Regions from separate parts of the Streptomyces glaucus genome, predicted to be linked through region 2. Evidence: riboswitches for the same ligand, from Rfam matches in the RefSeq annotation. Region 2 holds a riboswitch; the other holds the start of a gene.
What was found. A riboswitch is a leader RNA that binds a small molecule or an ion and turns the genes downstream of it on or off. The one in region 2 is predicted to bind cobalamin.
Positions count from the first base shown of each region.

Region 1: it holds a riboswitch for cobalamin, as region 2 does, so the genes downstream of both, ABD363_RS31295 (cobalamin biosynthesis protein) here and ABD363_RS13085 (ribonucleoside-diphosphate reductase subunit alpha) in region 2, are expected to answer to the same signal.

Region 1 covers NZ_BAAATK010000087.1:6,637-14,200, forward strand. The annotation lists gene cobN (cobaltochelatase subunit CobN) at 1-1,757, opposite strand, end outside; gene ABD363_RS31290 (cobyric acid synthase) at 1,754-3,262, opposite strand; gene ABD363_RS31295 (cobalamin biosynthesis protein) at 3,259-4,209, opposite strand; cobalamin riboswitch at 4,337-4,476, opposite strand; gene ABD363_RS31300 (hypothetical protein) at 4,619-4,840, opposite strand; gene ABD363_RS31305 (inorganic phosphate transporter) at 4,874-6,112, opposite strand; gene ABD363_RS31310 (class II aldolase/adducin family protein) at 6,554-7,225, shown strand; gene ABD363_RS31315 (alpha/beta hydrolase) at 7,414-7,564, shown strand, end outside.
Region 2 covers NZ_BAAATK010000014.1:40,800-48,363, reverse strand. The annotation lists gene ABD363_RS13110 (hypothetical protein) at 1-184, shown strand, start outside; partial or broken gene ABD363_RS13105 (cytochrome P450) at 160-546, shown strand; gene ABD363_RS13100 (GlxA family transcriptional regulator) at 550-1,512, opposite strand; gene ABD363_RS13090 (ribonucleotide-diphosphate reductase subunit beta) at 1,757-2,785, opposite strand; gene ABD363_RS13085 (ribonucleoside-diphosphate reductase subunit alpha) at 2,785-5,208, opposite strand; adenosylcobalamin-variant (AdoCbl-variant) riboswitch at 5,341-5,439, opposite strand; gene ABD363_RS13080 (hypothetical protein) at 5,795-5,980, shown strand; gene ABD363_RS13075 (DUF3311 domain-containing protein) at 6,124-6,357, shown strand; gene mctP (monocarboxylate uptake permease MctP) at 6,354-7,564, shown strand, end outside.

The DNA.
Region 1 (7,564 bases), on a different contig from region 2:
TACTCGTCGAGGAGCTGCTCCAGCTTGGCGAGGTCGCCGTAGGTGTCGGCGCGCGCCATCGGCGGCACCAGGTGGTCGACGACGGTGGCGTGCCCGCGCCGCTTGGCCTGGGTGCCCTCGCCGGGGTCGTTGACGATGAACGGGTAGACCAGCGGCAGGTCGCCGAGGACCGCGTCCGGGGCGCAGCCGGCGCCGAGGCCCAGCCCCTTGCCGGGCAGCCACTCCATCGTGCCGTGCTTGCCCATGTGCACGATCGCGTCGGCCCCGAAGCTGTTCTCCAGCCACCGGTAGGCCGCCAGGTAGTGGTGCGAGGGCGGCATGTCCGGGTCGTGGTAGATCGCGATGGGGTTCTCGCCGAAGCCGCGCGGCGGCTGGATCATCACGACGACGTTCTCGAACCGCAGACAGGCGAGGACGATGTCGTCCCCGTCGACGTAGAGCGAGCCCGGCGGCTCGCCCCACGCCTCGGTCATGGCGTCCCTCAGCTCCGGGTCGAGCCGGTCGAACCACGCCCGGTAGTCGGCCAGCGGCACCCGCGCGGGCGCGGCGGCCAGCTGCTCCTCCGTCAGCCACTCGACGTCGTGGCCGCCGGCCTCGATGAGCCGGTGGATCAGCTCGTCGCCGTCGTCGGGATGCCCCTCGACCGTGTACCCGGCGTCTCGCAGCGCGTCCAGCACCCGCACCGCCGAGGCCGGGGTGTCGAGCCCGACCGCGTTGCCGACGCGGGAGTGCTTGGTCGGGTAGGCGGTGAAGACCAGCGCGATCCGCTTCTCGGCGTTCGGCTTGTGCCGCAGCCGGGCGTGGCGCACGGCGATCCCGGCGACGCGCGCGGCCCGCTCCGGGTCGGCGACGTACACGGGCACGTCGTCCGGGCCCTGCTCCTTGAAGGAGAACGGCACGGTGATCAGCCGCCCGTCGAACTCCGGGATGGCGACCTGCATCGCCGCGTCCATGGGGGACAGGGCGGCGTCGGACTCCTCCCAGGCGCTCCGCGACGTGGTCAGGCACAGCCCCTGGAGCACCGGCACGTCCAGCTCGGCCAGCGCCCCGACGTCCCAGGACTCCTCGTCGCCGCCCGCCGAGGCCTGCGAGGCGTGCGTGCCGCCGGCCGCGAGCACGGTGGCGACCAGGGCGTCGGCCCGGCCGAGGAGCTCGTAGAGCCCGGGGTCCGCGCCGCGCAGCGAACCGCAGTACACCGGCAGGGCGTTGGCGCCCCGCGCCTCGATCGCGTCGCACAGGACGTCCACGAAGGCGGTGTTGCCGCTCAGTTCGTGGGCGCGGTAGAAGAGCACGCCGACGGTGGGGCGGCCGTCCCGAAGGGGGCGGGAGCCGTGCACGCCGTACTCGGGCATCTTGTGCGGCGCGGCGAACCCCTCGCCGGTGAGCAGCACGGTGTCCGACAGGAACCGCGCGAGTTCGGCGAGGTTGGCGGGCCCGCCCTCGACGAGGTACTTCAGCGCCTCCGCCACGACCCCGGCCGGCACCGACGACTCGGCCATCAGCTCCGCGTCCGGCACGGCCTCGCCGCCCAGCAGCACGGTCGGGACGCCGGACGCCTTCAGCGCGGCCAGCCCGTCCTCCCAGGCGCGCTTGCCGCCCAGCAGCCGTACGACGGCGACGTCGGCGCCGTCGAGCAGCGCGGGCAGCTCGGCCTCGACGTCCACCCGGGTCGGGTTGCCGATCCGGTAGGGGGCGCCGGAGGCGCGGGCCGCCAGCAGGTCCGTGTCGGCGGTCGACAACAACAACACTGTGCTCATGCGGGCGCTCCCGGTGGAATGAAAGGCAGTCCTTGCGGCGCGCCCGACTCGATGAGCCGCCACAGCGCGTCCGTGTCCGCGTGCTGTTCGATCAGGTCGCCGAGCCGGTCGAGCTGCTCCTCGCGCAGCGCGGCGAACGACGTGTCGGGGGCCGGCACGAAGCGGCGGCCCGCGGCGGCCGCCACCTCGCGCAGGAAGGCCCGGCGGAAACCGTCCGACTCCAGCGAGCCGTGCCAGTGCGTGCCCCAGGTCTGGCCGACCCGGCAGCCGTCCAGGAAGGGCTCGCCGCCGGTGACCTCGGCGACCCCGTGGTGGATCTCGTACCCCTCGACCGGCTCCCCGAGGGCCTCGCCGACGGGCCGGGCGAGGGTCTTCTCGCGGGCGAACCGCACCCGGACGGGCAGCAGGCCGAGTCCGTCGACGTGGCCCCGGCGGCTCTCGACCTCGTCCTCGATGTGCTCGCCGAGCAGCTGGAAGCCGCCGCAGATGCCGAGCACGGGCCGCTGCTCGGCGGCCCTGCGGGTGATCGCCTCCGCCAGTCCCCGCTCCCGCAGCCACTCCAGCGCCCGGACCGTGCCCCGGGTCCCGGGCACCACGACGAGGTCGGCGTCGGCCAGTTCCTCGGGCCGGTCCACGAACCGCACCACGACGCCCGGCTCGGCGGCCAGCGCGTCCACGTCGGTGAAGTTGGACATCAGCGGGACCGCGCAGACGGCGACCCGCAGCACGTCCGCGCCGAGCGGCGGGGCGACGTGCGACTCCCGGACCGGCCCGCGCAGGGAGACCGCCATCCCGTCCTCCTCGTCGATGCCGAGCCCGTGCCGGAACGGCAGGACGCCGTAGGCGCGCCGCCCGGTGAGATCGCGCAGCATGCCGAGGCCGGGCTCCAGCAGCGACACGTCGCCCCGGAACTTGTTGACCAGGAAGCCGGCGACCAGCTCCTGGTCCTCGCGGGAGAGCAGGGCGACGGTCCCGAAGAAGGACGCGAAGACGCCGCCGCGGTCGATGTCGCCGACGACGAGGACGGGCAGGCGGGCGTTGCGGGCGATGCCCATGTTCACGATGTCGGTCCGCCGCAGGTTGATCTCGGCGGGGGAGCCCGCCCCCTCGCAGATCACCGCGTCGTACGCGCCCCGCAGCTCGGCGAGGCAGTCCAGCACCGTCCCCAGCAGCGCCTGCTGCCGCCCGCCGTGGTAGCCGCGGGCGCTCAGCTCGCCCACCGGCCTGCCCAGCAGCACCACCTGGCTGCTGCGCTCGCCGCCCGGCTTGAGCAGCACGGGGTTCATCAGCGCGGTCGGCTCGATCCGGCACGCCTGCGCCTGCATGGCCTGCGCCCGTCCGATCTCGGCGCCCTCGCGCGTCACGAACGAGTTCAGCGACATGTTCTGCGCCTTGAACGGCGCGACCTTCACCCCCTGCCGCACCAGCCACCGGCAGATCCCGGCGGTGACGACGCTCTTGCCGGCGTCGGAGGTGGTGCCGGCGACGAGGAGACCACCGCTCATGACGTCCGTCCCTTCAAGCCGTTGACGAGGAGCCGCGCGGCGGCGCCGACGCCGAGCGCGAGCCAGCCGACGCGCCGCGAGAGCCGTGCGGCCCGTTCGATGTCGGCCACGGCGACGGCCCGTCCGCGCGCGTTGAGCACGGGCCGGTGCTCGACCCGCCCGCCGTAGGAGAGGGTCCCGCCCAGCCGCACGCCGAGCGCCCCCGCGAAGGAGGCCTCCACGGGGCCGGCGTTGGGGCTCGGGTGCCGGGCGGCGTCGGCGCGCCAGGCCCGCAGCGCCCCGCGGGGGTCGTCGCCGGCGACGGCGGCGAGCGCGGCGGTCAGCCGGGCCCCCGGCCATCCGGCGAGGTCGTCCAGGCGCGCGGAGGCCCAGCCGTAGCGCCGGTACCTCGGCGACCGGTGCCCGACCATCGCGTCGAGGGTGTTCACGGCCCGGAACCCGAGCAGCCCCGGCACCCCGGCCACGGCCCCCCACACCAGGGCCCCCACCACGGCGTCGGAGGTGTTCTCGGCGACGGACTCGACGACCGCGCGGGCGATCCCGTCGGCGTCGAGCGCCTGCGGGTCCCGTCCGCACAGGTGCGGCAGCCGTGCCCGGGCCGCCTCGACGTCCCCCGCCTGAAGGGCCCGCCCGATGGTCCGGGCCTCCCGGACCAGCGACGTCCCTCCGACGACGGCCCAGGTGGCGGCGCCGGTGAGCGCGACGGAGGCGGCGGGGCAGGGGCGTACGGCGCGCGCGGCCAGCCCGCCGAGGGCGACGGCGCCGCCGACGCACACGGCGGTGTGCAGCGTGCCCCAGCCGCGGTGGTCCCGCCACAGCACGTGTTCCACGGCGCCCGCGGCCCGCCCGAACACGGCGACCGGATGCCCGCGGCGGGGATCGCCGAGGAGCAGGTCACCGAGGAGGCCGGCGGCGGCGCCGTACGCGAAGACGCGTTCGGCCCGCATCGCTCAGCCGACCGCCGGGCCGGGCCGGGCGTCGCTGGTGAACTCGGAGACCGAGCTGGTGAACCTGGCCGTCCATCGGCAGCCGCGCATGGCGATATGTCCTCACTCAGGGTGTCCGCGCCCTGGTTCGACGAGACCGGCGGTGAGAGTTCCTGGCTCCCGGGGCCGTCTGCCCCGGTCACAGTGGCGGGACCGCGCCGGACTTCCACCGGGCTTCCTCTCCTGCCGCCGTACTGGCCCCGGCAGTCCACCATGGGCTTGGAAGGGCCGTCAACTTGCCGCTGACCTGCGAGGGCGGAGTGTGCTGAGGCCCACAGGGGGAGTGCGCCAAAGCAGCGTGACGCCCCCGGCGCGCGGGCCGTGCGCCGGGGGCGGGGGAGCGGGGGCGTCCCGCCGACGGGACGCGGTCTCAGGCGACGATCAGGTGGATCCCGTACGCCACCGCCGCCGCGCAGGCCGCGAAGCAGGCGTACGCGCCGGTGACCGCGAGGGCCGCGGTGCCGCCCTGCGCGGCGGCCCGCTCGCGGCGGGACAGGCCCGCGATGCCGAGGGTGAACAGGGCCACCAGGGCCACGGTGACCACGAGGCTGACCCCGAAGACGGAGCCGAGAGCCGCCCAGTCGATCTTCATGGTGTTTCTCTTCCTTGTGCCGGGTGCGCGGGCTCAGACGGTGGTGGTGGCCTGCGGGGCCTTCGGCCCGGTGGCCTGCGCCGGGATCGTGGCCGCGAGCTCGTCGGTCACCGTGCCCGCGGGGGGCGGGGTCACCGCGGCCACGGCGGTGGTCACCACGCCGGCCGGCTCCTCGGTGTCGTTGACGTTGGTGTGGTCGACGACCTCGCGCCGGGAGATCTTCCAGATCGCGGCGCTGGAGGCGACCAGGAAGACCGCGACGAGGGCGGTGCCCCAGGCGCCGAAGCCGGTCACGTACTCGGCGAGCGCCCCGACCAGGGCCGCGGCCGGGAGGGTGAGGCCCCAGGCGACGAACATGCGGGTGGCGGTGGACCAGCGGACGATCCCGCCCTTGCGGCCGAGGCCCGCGCCCATCACGGCGCCGGAGACCGAGTGCGTGGTGGAGAGGGAGAAACCGAGGTGGGAGGAGGCCAGGATGACCGTGGCCGCGCTGGTCTGGGCGGCGAAGCCCTGCTGCGGCTGGAGGTCGGTCAGGCCCTTGCCCATGGTGCGGATGATGCGCCAGCCGCCGAGGTAGGTGCCGAGCGCGATGGCCAGGCCGGCGGAGAGGACGACCCACAGGGGCGGGTCGGAGTCGGGGGCGAGGGTGCCGCCGGCGACCAGGGCGAGGGTGATGATGCCCATCGTCTTCTGGGCGTCGTTGGTGCCGTGGGCGAGGGAGACCAGGCCCGCGGAGGCTATCTGGCCGGCGCGGTAGCCCTTGGCGGCGGCCTCGCCGTCGGCCTTCCGGCCGAGCGTGTACGTCAGCCGGGTGGCGAACATCGCCGCGACGCCCGCGACGACCGGGGCGGCGATCGCCGGGATCAGCACCTTGGTGACGAGCACGTCGCCGTGCACCGCGCCGACGCCCGCCGAGGCGACGGTGGCGCCGATCAGACCGCCCATGAGGGCGTGCGAGGAGCTGGAGGGGAGCCCGACCAGCCAGGTCAGCAGATTCCAGAGGATCGCGCCGACCAGTGCGGCGAAGATGACCTCGGGACGGATGCCGGTCTCGTCGACGAGACCCTTGGAGATCGTGTTGGCGACCTCCACGGACAGGAAGGCGCCCACGAGGTTGAGGACGGCGGACATGGCCACCGCGACCTTGGGCTTCAGCGCGCCGGTCGAAATGGTCGTCGCCATCGCGTTCGCGGTGTCGTGGAAACCGTTCGTGAAATCGAACGCGAGTGCGGTTACCACCACAATCGCGAGGATCAGCGAGAAGCTTTCCATTTACCCAGGCAATCGTTCGAGGTCATTGGCTGGTCGACCGTAGATAACCCGGGTGAACGGAAGATGAACTGAGGTGGGATTGGTGGTGACCCCGGCAGGGGGGTGCCGTCCCGTCCGGTCCCGGCGGGCCGTGCCCGGCCTCCGACACCCCCGTGATCCGGCCGTTTTCCGAGGTCAGGAGCGTACCGGGGACCAACGCGGCCGGGCCGGGACCCGCCGGGGAGATCTCGGTCACCCGGCACCGCCGCTGCCCGCACCGCCGCCGTCCTGCCGGGACGCCCGCGGCGGCCGCCCGGCCGGCGGTGTCCTCTGCCGGACGCCCGCCTTCCGGCCTACAGTGGCCCGGTCGTCCCGGCCGGACGGCACGCCCGGCGGGACGGCCGTACCGCCGGACGGCGGGATGAGCGGGGCGCACACGGCGCCCGGGAGGAGACGCGAGGCGTGACGGAACCGGGGGAGAGGCGGGTGCGCGACGAGGAGGCCCGCGCCTGGGCGGCGCTCGTGGCCACGGCCCGCCGCACGGTGTCGGACGGGCTGGTCGTCGGCACCTCCGGCAACGTCTCCGTGCGGGTCGGGGACACGGTCCTGGTCACACCGTCGGGCGTCCCCTACGACCGGCTGACGCCGGACGACGTGACCGGCGTCGGCCTCGACGGCCGGCAGGTGCTCGGCAGCCTCGTCCCGACCAGCGAACTGCCCATGCACCTCGCCGTCTACCGCGCCACCGACGCCCGCGCCGTCGTCCACACCCACGCCGTGCACGCGACGGCCGTCTCGACCCTCCTGCACGAGCTCCCGCCGATCCACTACATGGCCGCCGCGCTCGGCGGCCCCGTCCGGGTCGCCCCGTACGCGCCCTACGGCACCGAGGAGCTGGCCCGGAACGTGCTCAGCGCCCTCCACGGCCGCTCCGGCTGCCTGCTGCAGAACCACGGCACCCTCACCCACGGCGCCACCCTCGACCAGGCCTACGACCGCACCGCCCAACTGGAGTGGATGTGCCGGCTGTGGCTGACCGCCTCCTCGGTCCCGGGCCGGTCCCCGTCGCTGCTGTCGGAGCGGCAGCTGGCGGAGGTGGGGGAGAGGCTGCGGGGGTACGGCCAGAAGGGCTGACCGCCGCCCGCCGCCGTCCCGCCCGCGCCTCGTGCCCCGCCCTCCGGCCACGGCGCCCCGGCCCCGGGACGCCGCCCGGACCCGCCCCCTCCGGCCCCGCCCGCGGCCGCCGCCCCCGGTCCGCGCGGCCGCCCCCCGCGGCCGCCCCACCACTGGCCGAAGACGGGGTCCGCCTGGACACTGGACCCGTGCGTACTGTCAAAGCGGCGGCCGCCGCCGTCACCATGGCCCTGGCCGCCGGCGCCGCCGGCGTCGCGGCCGGCAGGTTCGCCAGCGACGCCGCGCTCAAGGCGTCCCCGGGCGGGCCCCTGCCCACCGAGCCCCGGCTCACCGTGCACG
Region 2 (7,564 bases):
GACACCGGCCACGATCCCGGTACCACCGCCGCTCGCTCCTCCGGTGATCGAGACGGGGTTCGGGCGGCGACTGCACCCGTATGGGCCGGAACTCCGGGAGAAGACCCGTACCCGGCTGCTCGAGGAACGGCTGATGCCGGCCGACGAGGTGGAGGAACGCGCCGACGGCCTGTATGGACATTGACGCGGCGGGCGGTCACCGACACGGAACTCGGCGGGTACCGCATTCCGGCCGGGACCGACATCGTGTACGGCCCGTACGCGATCCAGCGTGATCCGCAGTCGTATGCGCGCCCTCGGGAGTCCGATCCCGACCGGTGGCTTCCGGAACGCGTGGAGGAGGTACCGAAACATGCCATGAACCCCTTCGGCGTCGGCAACCGGAAGTGCCCGGGCGGCCATGTCCCGATGGCGCAGCTGACCCTGATCACGGCGGCGCTGTCCGCGAAGTACCGCTTGGAGCGGGCGCCGGGCTCCGACGACACCACCCGGGCGGGCCTCACCCCGCGCCCGCGCCGGCTGCTGCCGAGGCCGGTGGCGAGGTGAGGGTCAGGCCGCTTCCGGGCCCCTGAACGCCCGCCGGTAGGCATTCGGGGTCGTCCCCACCGCCCGCACGAACTGATGGCGCAGCGCGGCCGCGGTGCCGAACCCCGCGCGGCCCGCGATCGCGTCCACCGTCTCGTCCGTCGCCTCCAGCAGCCGCTGCGCCAGCAGCACGCGCTGGCGCAGGATCCAGCGGTAGGGAGTGGTGCCCGTCTCCTGCTGGAAGCGGCGGGCGAAGGTGCGCGGCGACATGTGGGCGCGGGCCGCGAGCTGCTCGACGGTGACCTCCCGGTCGAGGTTGCGCTCCATCCACGCCAGCACCCCGGCGACCGTGTCGCCCTCCGAGCGGGGCAGCGGCCGCTCGATGTACTGGGCCTGGCCGCCGTCGCGGTGCGGCGGCACCACCATGCGCCGGGCGATCTTGTTGGCGACCTCCGGGCCCTGCTCCCTGCGCACGAGGTGCAGGCAGGCGTCGATGCCCGCGGCGGTGCCGGCGGAGGTGATCACCGGGTCCTCGTCGACGTACAGCACGTCCGGCTCGACCACCGCCCGCGGGTAGCGCCGGGCCAGCGTCTCGGCCTGCCGCCAGTGCACCGAGCAGCGCCTGCCGTCCAGCAGCCCGGCCGCCGCGACCGCGAAGACCCCGGAGCACACACTGAGCACCCGGGCGCCGCGCGCCGCGCCGCGCCGCAGCGCGTCCAGCAGGTCCGGCGGGAACTCCCGCGACTCGAAGCCCCGCCCGGCCGGCACGGCGATGAGATCGGCCGTCTCCAGCCGCTCCAGGCCGTGCTCGGTGTGCAGGGCGAAGCCCGCGTTGGTGCGCAGCACCGGGCCGTCGGCCGAGGCGACGGCGAAGTCGTACACGGGCAGCCCGTCGTCGCTGCGGTCGGTGCCGAACACCTCGCACAGGACGCCCAGTTCGAAGGGGTTCACGCCGTCGAGGACGACGGCGGCCACGTTCCGCAACATGCTGCCAGTGTGCCCCGCGCGTGGCAGTAATTCGAGGGGGTGCGGCAGTTCTGCCACTGTCGGTAAGGGGCATCCGGCGTGACAGTGGTGTCATGACTGCGGCACAGACAGAAGCACTGACCGGAATGCTGACCGTGCTGGGGATCCTCGTCCTGCTGGTCCTCCCCTCCGTGGTCGGCATCGTCCGCGACCGGCGCATCGACCGTCGGATCAGGGAGGCCCAGGCGAGGCACGAGAGGAGTGATCAGAAGTCCTCGTCCAGGTCGACGGCGCCCTCCACCGCGACCTGGTACGCCGACGGACGCCGCTCGAAGAAGTTGGTCAGCTCCTGAACGCCCTGCAGCTCCAGGAAGGAGAAGGGGTTCTCGGAGCCGTACACCGGGGCGAAGCCGAGGCGCGTCAGACGCTGGTCGGCGACGCACTCCAGGTACTGCCGCATCGAGTCGGTGTTCATCCCCGGGAGGCCGTCACCGCACAGGTCGCGCGCGAACTGCAGCTCGGCCTCGACGGCCTCCCGCAGCATGCCGGTGACCTGCTCCCGGAGCCGGTCGTCGAAGAGGTCCGGCTCCTCCTCGCGGACGGTGTCGACCACGTCGAAGGCGAAGGACATGTGCATGGTCTCGTCGCGGAAGACCCAGTTGGTGCCGGTGGCCAGGCCGTGCAGCAGGCCCCGGCTGCGGAACCAGTAGACGTAGGCGAAGGCGCCGTAGAAGAACAGGCCCTCGATGCACGCGGCGAAACAGATGAGGTTGAGGAGGAAACGGCGGCGGTCGGCCCTGGTCTCCAGCCGGTCGATCTCCTCCACCGAGTCCATCCACCGGAAGCAGAAGTCGGCCTTCTCGCGGATGGACGGGATGTTCTCCACCGCGGCGAAGGCGGCGGCCCGGTCGTCCGGGTCGGGCAGGTAGGTGTCCAGCAGCGTCAGGTAGAACTGGACGTGGACGGCCTCCTCGAAGAGCTGGCGGGAGAGGTAGAGCCGCGCCTCGGGCGAGTTGATGTGCTTGTAGAGGGTCAGCACCAGGTTGTTCGCCACGATCGAGTCGCCCGTCGCGAAGAAGGCCACGAGCCGGCCGATGAGGTGCTGCTCGCCGGGGGACAGCTTCGCGAGGTCGGCCACGTCCGAGTGGAGGTCGACCTCCTCCACGGTCCAGGTGTTCCTGATGGCGTCCCGGTAGCGCTCGTAGAAGCCGGGGTAGCGCATGGGGCGCAGGGTCAGCTCGAAGCCCGGGTCCAGCAGGTTCCGGTTGCGGGCGGTGGGGGTGGCGGCGGTCATCACTGGCAGGCCTCGCAGGACTCGGGGTTCTCAAGGGAGCAGGCGACGGCCTCTTCGGAGGTCGCCTGCCGGGCGGGGGCGGGGGCGGGGGCGGGGGCGGTGGCCCGGGCCGCGCGGGCGATCCTCGTCGCCGGGCGCGAGCGCAGGTAGTACGTCGTCTTCAGCCCGGACTTCCAGGCGTAGGCGTACATCGAGGAGAGCTTGCCGATGGTCGGCGTCTCCAGGAACAGGTTCAGCGACTGGGACTGGTCGAGGAACGGGGTGCGGGCGGCGGCCATGTCGATCAGACCGCGCTGCGGGATCTCCCACGCCGTGCGGTACAGCCGCCGCACCTCCTCGGGGATCCAGGAGAAGCCCTGCACGGAGCCGTTCGCCTCGCGCAGCGCCTCCCGGGTGCGGGCGTCCCACACGCCGAGCCGCTTCAGGTCCTCGACCAGGTAGGAGTTGACCTGGAGGAACTCGCCGGAGAGCGTCTCGCGCTTGAACAGGTTGGACACCTGCGGCTCGACGCACTCGTGGACGCCCGCGATGGAGGCGATGGTCGCGGTCGGGGCGATGGCCAGGAGCAGGGAGTTGCGCAGGCCGACGGCGGCGATCCGCTCCCGCAGCGCCGCCCAGCGCTCCGGCCAGGCCAGGTCGGTGTCGTAGTGGTCGGGGTGCAGGACGCCCCGGGCGGTACGGGTCTTCTCCCAGGCCGGGAACGGGCCGACGGGGGTCCCCCCTGTGCCGGAGCCTGCCGCGGATGCCCGGGGGCGCTCGGCGAGGTCGGCGGAGGCCTCGTACGCGGCGAGCATGATCCGCTCGGCGATCCGCGTGGACAGCCGCCGGGCCTCGGGCGAGTCGAAGGGCAGGCGCAGCTTGAAGAAGACGTCCTGCAGGCCCATCACGCCCAGGCCGACCGGGCGCCAGCGGGCGTTGGAGCGGGCGGCCTGTCCGGTCGGGTAGAAGTTGATGTCCACGACCCGGTCGAGGAAGGTGACGGCCGTGCGGACGGCGGCGTCCAGCCGTTCCCAGTCGATGTCGTGCGCGGCCGGGGCGACGAAGGCGCCGAGGTTGACCGACCCCAGGTTGCAGACGGCCGTCTCGCCGTCGCTGGTGACCTCCAGGATCTCCGTGCAGAGGTTGGAGGAGTGGATGACGTGGCCCGGCTCGGCGGTCTGGTTGGCGGTGCGGTTGGCGGTGTCCTTGAAGGTCATCCAGCCGTTGCCGGTCTGGGCGAGGGTGCGCATCATCCGGCCGTACAGCTCGCGGGCGGGGAGGGTCTTGCGCGCCAGTCCCGCGGCCTCCGCCTCACGGTACGCCGCGTCGAACTCCTCGCCCCACAGGTCGACCAGCTCGGGCACGTCGGAGGGGGAGAACAGCGACCACGGCTCGTCGGCGTCCACCCGGCGCATGAACTCGTCCGGCACCCAGTGCGCGAGGTTCAGATGGTGGGTGCGGCGCGCGTCCTCGCCGGTGTTGTCGCGCAGCTCCAGGAACTCCTCGATGTCGGAGTGCCAGGTCTCCAGGTAGACCGCGGCCGCGCCCTTGCGCCGGCCGCCCTGGTTCACGGCCGCCACGGAGGCGTCCAGGGTCTTCAGGAACGGGACGATGCCGTTGGAGTGCCCGTTGGTGCCGCGGATCAGCGCACCGCGGGAGCGGACGCGGGAGTAGGACAGGCCGATGCCGCCGGCGTGCTTGGACAGGCGCGCGACCTGGTGGTAGCGGTCGTAGATCGAGTCCAGCTCGTCGCGCGGGGAGTCCAGCAGGTAGCAGGACGACATCTGCGGGTGCCGGGTGCCGGAGTTGAACAGGGTGGGGGAGGACGGAAGGTAGTCGAGGCGGCTCATGAGCCCGTAGAGCGCCGCGACCTCGTCGACCGAGCGGGGCCCGTCGTCCTCCGCGAGCCCCGCGGCGACGCGCAGCAGGAAGTGCTGGGGCGTCTCGATGACCTTGCGGGTGATCGGGTGGCGCAGCAGATAGCGGCTGTGGAGCGTGCGCAGGCCGAAGTAGCCGAAGCGGTCGTCGGCGGCCGGGTCGATCAGCGCGTCGAGCCGGCCGGCGTGCAGCCGCACGAACTCCGCCGTGCGGTCGCAGATCAGTCCTTCGCGGTGGCCCGCGGCGACGGACCCGGTGAAGGACGTGACGCCCTGGGAGGCGGCCTCCGCGCGAAGGGTCAGGGTGAGGAGGCGGGCGGCCAGCCGGGAGTAGGCGGGGTCCTCGGCGATCAGGCCGGCGGCCGCCTCGGTGGCGAGGCCGCGCAGCTCCGCCTCGTCCGCACGGGCGGAGCGGCCGCGCAGCGCCGCGGCGGCGACCCGGCCGGGGTCGGTGTCGGGGAGGTCGGCGGTCAGCTCCGTCAGGGTCCGCAGCAGCGCGGCTCCGGGGCCGTCGCTCTCCTCGGCCGCCGGGGGCGCTGAAGCCGGGTCGGCTGGCGCGATGGTCACGTGGGGTTCTCCCTCGCTCGGCACGGGGCCTCGGCGAGGGCAGGGGGCAGCACGAGCGCGCAGGGCGTCGCGTCCGCCGGCCCATTCCACGAGGCCCGGACGTCAGGCACGCCGGCCGGACGGCCGGGTGCGCTGTCGGCAGGTACTCGGACTGGACAGGCGTGCGGATGCACGCGGACACACCGTTGCGGGACAGTTCCGGATTCGCACCGGATTCCCCTGCGGCGACAGCGAGCATGAGCATACATCTTGTGTCGGGGCGCGGAAGTGCCCCCAGATGTTGTGTTGCTCCGGTGTCGGAGCGCCGGTGCGGGGCGTTACGGCTGCTGCCGGGCCGCGGCGGCGGCCGGGGTCCGCGCCCGTGCCGCCGGCCCTCGTCCGCGTACCGGTGACCGGCCGACGGGCGGGTCTGTGACCGGAACTCTGCGCTTGCGGTAACGGCCCGCGATGAAAGCGGAATGGAGGCTTCCTGTCGTCTCCGAGGGCTCCTTCGGGCGGGAGACGTCCGTGCCGGTCCGGCGGGCGGTGACGCCGGTGCCCGCGCCGGCGGTGCTCGCCTGCGGGGGTCGAGCCCGGGCTCGCACCGGTGCTGTCGCAGGTGGTGCTCAGCCTCGGCATCCCCTTCGCGCTGCGGCCGCTGGTCCTCCTCACCTCCCGCGAGCGGCTGATGGATCCGCTCGCCAACCGGCGGCCGACCACCGTGGCCGCCTCCGTCGCGGCGACGTCCGCCACCGGGCTCGACGCCGCACTGCTGGTCCCGATCTTCTCCTGAGACATGACTACCGGAGGAAGGAGGGAAGGCTGTATTTTCCGGCCGTTTCCCGAACTCGGTCCCTTCCGGACCGTGTTCACCGGTGCGAACGCTGTCCGACGCACCCGACCGACCCACATGTCCACGTCACAGAAAGAACCGCCTTGCAGAAAACCGAGACCGAGGACGCACACGGTGCCGGCACCCCCCGTCACCGCAGTGCCTGGAACCACCTCCTGTGGATCCCGATCGTCCTTCCCCTGCTGACTTTTGTGTTCAACCACGACGGGCCGCGCGTGTTCGGCTTCCCGTTCTTCTACTGGTTCCAGCTCCTGTGCGCCGTGCTCAGCATGGTCACCATCGCGCTGGTCCGCCGGCTCACCGGGAGGGACCGATGAGCGACCACATCACCGAGATCGTCGTCTTCTCGCTGCTGTTCCTGCTGGTCAGCGTGATGGGATTCGTGGCCGCCCGCTGGCAGCGCGCCGAGCACCTGGAGAGCCTGGACGAGTGGGGCCTGGGCGGCCGCGGGTTCGGCAGCTGGATCACCTGGTTCCTGATCGGCGGCGACCTCTACACCGCGTACACCTTCGTCGCGATCCCCGCTCTGATGTTCGGCGCCGGCGCGATGGGCTTCTACGCGATGCCGTACACCGTGGTGGTCTACCCGCTGGTGTTCGTCGTCCTGCTGCGCCTGTGGTCGGTCTCCCAGCGGCACGGCCTGGTCACCCCGGCCGACTTCGTCCGGGTCCGGCACGGTTCGCGCCTCCTGGCGCTGCTGGTCGCGATCACCGGCATCGTGGCCACCATGCCGTACATCGCGCTCCAGCTGGTGGGCATCGAGGCGGTGCTGCGCACCATGGGGATCACCGGCCACTGGCCGATCTTCGCGGCCTTCGCGATCCTCGCCGCGTACACCTACCACGCGGGTCTGCGGGCGCCGGCGCTGATCGCGTTCGTCAAGGACATCCTGATCTACATAGTGATCATCATCGCGGTGCTGTACATCCCGCCCAAGCTCGGCGGCTGGGGCGACATCTTCGCCGCCGCGGACGAGAAGTTCGCCGAGACCCCCGCCCCCGGCGACGGCACCCTGCTCAACGCCGGCAACCAGCTCCAGTACATCACCCTGGCACTGGGCTCGGCCATCGCGCTCTTCCTGTACCCGCACATGATCACCGGCACGCTGGCCGCGCGCAGCCGGGACACCATCAAGAAGAACATGGCCGCGCTGCCCGTCTACAGCGTGCTCCTCGGCCTGATCGCGCTGCTCGGCTACATGGCGATCGCCGCCGGGATCACCCCGCTGAGCGGCGAGAACGGCAAGCCGAACGCCAACACCGTCGTGCCGCAGCTCTTCGACAGCCAGTTCCCCGACTGGTTCGCCGGGGTCGCCTACGCGGCGGTCGGCATCGGCGCGCTGGTGCCGGCGGCGATCATGTCGATCGGCGCGGCCAACCTCTTCACCCGCAACATCTACCGGGAATTCTTCCGTCCGGACGCCGACGAGGCGACCGAGGCGAAGGTCTCCAAACTGGTGTCCCTGCTGGTGAAGGTGGGGGCGGTCCTGGTGATCGTCTCGCTGGACCCGCAGTTCTCCGTCGA